DNA from 3 places in the Paenibacillus sp. SAFN-054 genome. Region 1 is predicted to be linked to each of the others. Evidence: riboswitches for the same ligand, from Rfam matches in the RefSeq annotation. Region 1 holds a riboswitch; each other region holds the start of a gene.
What was found. Region 1 has a riboswitch for thiamine pyrophosphate ahead of tenA (thiaminase II). Riboswitches for the same ligand answer to the same signal wherever they lie in the genome.

Region 1 (2,268 bases):
GGGACGGTAAGCTTGCCGGGGGAGGCATCCTGCGGGAAGCGGTGGAGCATACCGAACCGTACCGAAGCGTGAATAGCGACCATATCATGAACAGCGAAACCGTGAAAAGGGCCATTTTGGCCAATGGCATCGTGCTTACCTCCCAAGGTATTCCCCTGATCCAGGCTGGCGAGGAGCTGCTCCGCACCAAATACGGCGACCATAACAGCTATCGCAGCGGCGATGCGATCAATGCGATCCGCTGGCAGAACAAGCGGAGATTCAAGCCGGTCTTTGACTATTATCGCGGCCTGATCCAGCTCCGGAGCAGCCATCCGGCCTTTCGCATGACATCAAGGGAACAGATCGAGAAGCATTTGAAGGTGCTCCGCTGCCAGGACAACACAGTGGCGTACATGCTGCAGAATTGTGCGAACGGCGACGCATGGAAAAATATTATCGTCATTTACAATGCCAACAGGCATGAAATCCGGATGGAGATCCCCTTTTCCCTTACCGGTTGGAAGATAGCTGTAAATGGGGAGCGTGCCGGAAATGCAGCGCTCGAATCGCTCAATGAGGAAACCGTGAATGTTCCCGGCTTGACCATGATGGTGCTCTATGAAGAAGTCGGGGGTATACCTCGGCCAGCCAAACGCGTGGAGTTTCAATATGAGCGGCCCGACGGCAATTACGACGGCTGGAATCTGTGGGTCTGGGGTACGGGACTCGGCGAGCACCAGGTGGATTTTGAACGGGTAGAGCACGGCAGAGCGGTTGCTTCGATAACAGTTCCTGCATCCATGAAAAGACTTGGCTTTATCGTGCGTTTGAACGAGTGGGAAGCGAAGGACGTGGAGCAGGATCGGTTCATCGACCTAAGCCATAGTCAAAATACCGTTAAGGTACAAATACGAAGCGGTGCGGATCCGTCCAAAATGATCAGCTGACAAGCGCAGTTTTGAAACGGGATTTGACAAGGGTGCACGAGGCGGGCTAAAGTAAGACGTGTATACAAACTTCATACGAAATCCACTGGGGGAGCCGCGCGTAGGCGGCTGAGACAAGGATGCTTGGACCCTTTGAACCTGATCCGGATCATACCGGCGTAGGGAAGTGGAGACGGCCTTCTCATGTATGGATGGATGATGATTTCAACATGACTTGATAAGCCGCTCCATTTCGGGGCGGCTTTTTTGATACGCAAATGCCGTGGCCCGAAATGCTCCCCTGATTGCCGTATTGGAACATGATTCAATGCTGCGTTTCTCCAAGCAAAATTGCCTCTTTCGACCAACCTTGGCTCTCTTTCGGATTTCATCCAAATCGAGGCGGAGGTGTCCTGATATGTACCGTTTTACCGAGGAACTCAGAAGTGTGGCAGATCCGATATTTAACGCGATATTTGATCATCCGTTTGTGCGGGGAATTGCCGAAGGAACGCTGGGGAAAGAACAGCTGATTCATTACGTCAAGCAGGATTTCGAGTACCTGAATGCTTTTATCCGGATTTACGGAATCGCAATCTCCAAATGCGACAGCCGTTCTGCCATGGCGCTTTTCAATGAACAGATCTCGTTTGTTCTCCGCAGCGAGACTCATCCACATCATAACTTTTGTAAGGTGGCCGGTGTGAACTACGAACAGATGCAGGGATATTCATTAGCCCCTTCCGCCGACCATTATATCCGGCATATGCTGAATGTTGCGCACGAGGGAACGCTCCAGGATATTGTTGCCGCCCTGCTTCCATGCCCATGGACGTACGCGGAGATCGGGCAGCGATTGCTGGAGGAAATCAGGCCGGAACGGAGCCATCCGTTTTATGATTGGATGCATTTTTATGGAGACCGGGAATTCGGCGTGACGGAGCAGCTTCGCCTCCTGCTTGATGATGGGGCTGAGTTGTTGTCTCCTGCGCGAAAAAGCCGGCTGACGGAGTATTTTGTGAAAAGCTGCCAGCTGGAATATAAGTTCTGGAACATGGCATATACCCTTGAAAAATGGCCGGTCGGCATGGCGCAGGCTGAGGAGGTGCGCTCATGATGACCGATATGGAGCATCTTCCGCAAAGGATCCGGCAGCGGCGGCCGCTTGTACATAATATGACAAATGTGGTGGTGACGAATTTTACGGCGAACGGACTGCTGGCGATCGGCGCTTCCCCCGTGATGGCATATGCCCGCGAAGAGGCTGCGGATATGGCGAAGATGGCAGGGGCTTTGGTGCTTAATCTGGGGACGCTCAGCACGGAAATGGTCGAGTCGGCAATCCTCGCGGGACGTTCAG
Region 2 (2,268 bases), on a different contig from region 1:
TGTTCGGCGTCTTGGGAATCACTTGAATGCTTAGCAGGGTATGTGCCATACCCGATCACTTCCTTTTCTAGAAAGATGGATATTAGGACGGATCATTCTTACGATCGCTGGCGCTTCTTCAGAACGATTCCGCCCCTTGCGCTAACTACAAAGGTTAACTGCTGCTGAATTTACACATAAAGCTACTTAAGGCAAAAAGTCGTTCGTATACGCGCTGCCGACATCCAGCTGCTTGTCGAGCAGCTTGTGCTCGTACATCCAGTCTGAATATCCCTTCCATACCTGTTCCTTCTGCTCGCCCCAGCGGGCGGCATCGTCCTGGTATTTCGGGCTGAGCCACTTTTGGCTGGCCATGACGAGATCCTTGTCGAGCTCCGGCACCGCCTTGATCAGGATGCCCGCCGCATCCTCGGGATGCGCAATCGCGTACTCATAGCCTTTGGACGTCGCGCGCATAAAGGCTTTGACAAGCTCAGGGTCTTCCTTGATCTGCTTTTCGTTCGTCACGAGAACCGGCGTGTAATAGTCCAGCTTGTCGGAGAAGTCCTTCACATACAGCATGTCGAGCGGCTGCTTGCGCAGCTCGGCTTCGATGCCGGTCCAGCCGTAGAAAATCCATGCAAAATCGATGTCGCGCTTTACGGCCGTAAAGTAATCGGCTTCACCCATATTTACGATTTTGACTTTACCCACATCCGCCTTGTCGATGTCCATGATGGAATCGATCACGGCCTGCTCGACGGGCGATCCCCAGCCCCCGTAAGTTTTGCCTTCGAAATCTTTCGGTTTCTTGATGTTCCGGTCCACCGGAGCGGCAAAGCCGGAGGTGTTATGCTGGATAACCGCTGCGATCGATACCAGCGGCACGCCCTGCGTTCTTGCCTGAGTCACGTTCTCCTGAACGCTGACGCCGAAAGGCACCTTGCCCGACGCGACCATAGCGTCCGCGCCGCCGGCGCCAGGCTGGACGATCTCCACGTTCAGGCCTTCCGCTTCGTAGTAGCCCTGATCTTTGGCCACATAAAGCCCCGTGTGGTTCGTATTCGGCGTCCAGTCCAGCACGATTTTGACGTCTTTCAGTTTCTTCGGCTCGCTTCCGTTAGACGCGGAGGAGGCTTCGCCGGATGACGGCGCATTGTCCTTTGCGTCGCTGTCTTTGCTTCCGCAGCCCGCGACCAGCACGAGCAGGAAGGCGAGGAGCAGCAGCCCGATGTTCTTCGTTTTCATTGGTTTCTCTCTCCTTAGCAGATTTCTCCCCTTCATGCATTCGAATCTTTTTGGTCCGTATCTGAGAGATGAATGTCGAATTGTCCCTTGCCTGCGATTCTAGCATTCAACAAAAAAGCGTCCCGTATACGGGACGCTTAGGTGCGCAAGATGGGCATGGCGAAACGCCATGACGATGCTTTTCCTACGCTGGCATTACCCAGATCAGGTTTAAGGGTCAGTATCTTGAAGGGATACAATCTCAGCCGGCCAATTCCAGCACCCCGGATTCTTATGAAGTTACGGGTTATTTCATGAGTATTATAGACTCATCTGTGAAAGAATTCAATCCATTCCGCTTCCGGCCTAGGATTCGGTCGTAAGCTTTTTTTCCGCCGCACGCTGTTTATGCTGGATCCAGAAGGCCGCAAAGCTCAAACCGACCATGAAGAGCGTGAATAAAGCAAGCATCCAGGCCGTCTGGTTGACCTTGAGATGATCCATGCTCCAGCCGATGATGAGCGGCAGGATGGCCCCTCCGACGCCTCCGGACGCGATCAGGATGCTTGGTGTGGATTCTTCGCTTCCAGCCAGCATTTTGCTTGCGAACACGAGCGCGATCGAGAAAATGCCGGACATGAACAAGCCGAGGAGGAGGATAACAACAAAGGCGGACCCTATGCTTGCGGTCATCGGGAAGATGGCCAGCAGAATGAGCGTTACCGCGCAGCTGAGAAGCACGTATACCCGGTAGTGGATGCGCTCCGCGATGACGCCTGCAAAGATCCGGCCTACTGACATGGCAATCCAGAAGCAGGTCACGCTGAGTGCGGCGCCCGCTTCCTTCATCCCGAACTTTTCGATCAGGATCGCAGGCATGAAATTGGCGAGGCTCATTTCCGTACCGACATAAATAAAGAAGAACAGCATGAACATCAGCAGGATCCCCAAGGCTTTGCCCGGATATGGAAAAGGTTTTCGGCTTGCCGCGGCTTCTGCTCCGCTCACCTTGGCTTCCGGCTTTCTGGCCTTCAGCACCTCATCTACCGGGCCGAAGGAGCT
Region 3 (2,268 bases), on a different contig from region 1:
CAGCCGTTCTGCAGCGCCATCTCCCGCGCCTCGCCCTGCCTAAGCTCCGCCAGCTGGAAGTAGTCCCTCCATACCCCCGGATACCAAATCCCGTAGTCTTGAAGCTCACGGCGAAACATGCGGAAAATAAGCTCGGGATTTCCATTGCCGATGATGCTCCCGTCCGGCGCAAACAGGATGATCCGATCCATGCGGTCCACAATCTCTTCGATCCGGTGCTCTACAATGACCAAGGTGCGCCCTTCGGCCGCCCGCCAGACCGATTCCCACATTTGCGTTCTGCCTGCGGGGTCCAGCAGCGCCGAGGGCTCATCCAGGAAGATCGATTCCGGTTCCAGCAGCAGCACCGAAGCGAGCGCCAGCCGCTGTTTCATACCTTGGGACAGGCTGTCCACCGGAACATGGAGTCCGGCCAGCTGCAGACCGACCGCTCCTAAGGCTTGCTGCATCATAGGAATCATGTGCTCGCGGGCTATTCCGCGGTTCTCTAGTACAAAAGCAAGCTCCTCATCCACATACGGCATGCAAAACTGCGTATCCGGATCCTGAAACACAAAGCCTTTGGACTTCGGTACTACCAGCTTTTCGGCCTTCAGCGGTACTTCAATCACATGCGGGATCAGACCTCCCAGCACCTGCAGCAGCGTCGACTTGCCGCAGCCGCTCGGGCCTAGCAGAAGAACCTTCTCCCCCTGAAATACCGTGATGGACAAGTCCTTGAATATAAAATCGCGCTCCCCCGGAAATTTAAGCCGCAGATTCTGAGCCGATGCGACGACCTCCTTCATGACCCCTTGTCCCCCCGCCCCGTTGTCAATCATGGTCCAGGGCTTCGTAATCCTGCTTCGTTACCGGGCGCAGAAGCTGCGTAACCCCCGTGGCCTCGAGCGCCTTCGCCAAGGCGAACGCCAGGTATCCCGCAAGCACGGCCGAGCTGACGAGGCGCAGCGCATATTTAAGCAGCATCATCCAGAGCGTGTAATCCGCCACATAGCCGTAATAAACGTCCACCAGCAGGGAGCCAAGCCCTGCGGCCGCTCCCGCGAAGGCTGCCGTGACCATCGAGAAGCTTCGATAGCGAAGCAGCGCAAATACCAGCTCGGCGGCAAGGCCCTGCACGACGCTGTAGAGCACAAGCTGAATGCCCCACTCGCTTCCGAACATGATCTCCACATGGGCGGCCGCCACTTCCGCCAGCAGGGCAATGCCCGGTTTGCGGATCAGCAGCATGGCCAGCGTCGGAGCCAGGAACCAAATCCCGTAAACGAGCTCATCCGCCTGGAAAAACAGCGGTTTAAACAGGTCATATACGGAGCCCCAAAAATGGTACACAACACCGATCACAAGCGACAGCAAAATAGTTACAAGCAAATCGCTCAGCCGGAGCCCCTTTCTTTTTTCCGTTCCCATGGCATGGTTCATCATACTTACATCTTCCTCTCCTTTGGATTAAAAACAGGCAACAAAAAAACCGCCTGGACATGCAAAGAGAGACGGTCAAATAAGCCCGGAGGGGACTACGAATTCTCTACGCTGGCATTATCCAGTTCAGATGATCGGTCAGCAGCGGATGGCAGCTGCAATCTCAGCCTGATTCACTCAAGCTCCCGCATTCCATATGTAACAGATGAACCTTCCGTAAACGAAAAATGCAGAAGGGTCCTCCGTATCCTGGTTCCAAAATACACCAACACCTTGGACGTTGGCAATAGAAAATAATCAGCGGCCATGGACGCCCTGCCGAAAATGAGCCTTTTGGCCTGGAGGTTGTTGCTTAAAACGGGTTTCTATGTAATTATATTTCAGAGTGTTCAAATGTATGGATTACAAACCGGATTTCGCGATAACCAGGTTCCCTGCCTTTTTTCTGCAACCATCAGGCGGCCGCGTACGTTAACTTAATAGATTGTCTACAGCACCATCCGAAGGGAGAAAGAGCATGGCAAAGGAATTTTTGAGGCTGATGACGGAGCTCTCCTCGAGAAAGTGGCTTTCTGCATTGATGGGACGCTTCTCTCACAGCAGGCTCAGCAGGGGCATCATCCCCATTTTTATTAAAAGCTATGAAATCCCCGCTCATGAAGCGGAAAAAGAGATACATGAATACCGGACATTAAACGAGTTCTTCTCCCGCCGCCTGAAGCCGGGCATGCGACCTGTGGAAGAGGGGCGCGATGTGCTCACAAGCCCGGTGGATGCCAAAATTACCGCCATGGGCGAAATTAACGCAGGGACCATTCTGAACGTGAAGGGTCAGGATTACTCCGT

Region 2: another riboswitch for thiamine pyrophosphate. It lies ahead of ACTHPM_RS19685 (ABC transporter substrate-binding protein); the one in region 1 lies ahead of tenA (thiaminase II).
Region 3: another riboswitch for thiamine pyrophosphate. It lies ahead of ACTHPM_RS22215 (ECF transporter S component); the one in region 1 lies ahead of tenA (thiaminase II).

What each region holds. Positions count from the first base shown of each region.
Region 1 is NZ_JBQCKS010000001.1:2,420,343-2,422,610, reverse strand. Features, by position in the region: gene pulA (type I pullulanase) at 1-929, shown strand, start outside; TPP riboswitch at 1,007-1,111, shown strand; gene tenA (thiaminase II) at 1,327-2,025, shown strand; gene thiM (hydroxyethylthiazole kinase) at 2,025-2,268, shown strand, end outside.
Region 2 is NZ_JBQCKS010000004.1:212,415-214,682, reverse strand. Features, by position in the region: gene ACTHPM_RS19690 (thiamine-binding protein) at 1-49, opposite strand, end outside; gene ACTHPM_RS19685 (ABC transporter substrate-binding protein) at 187-1,227, opposite strand; TPP riboswitch at 1,390-1,503, opposite strand; gene ACTHPM_RS19680 (MFS transporter) at 1,573-2,268, opposite strand, start outside.
Region 3 is NZ_JBQCKS010000005.1:220,776-223,043, forward strand. Features, by position in the region: gene ACTHPM_RS22210 (ABC transporter ATP-binding protein) at 1-788, opposite strand, end outside; gene ACTHPM_RS22215 (ECF transporter S component) at 814-1,410, opposite strand; TPP riboswitch at 1,509-1,621, opposite strand; gene asd (archaetidylserine decarboxylase) at 1,940-2,268, shown strand, end outside.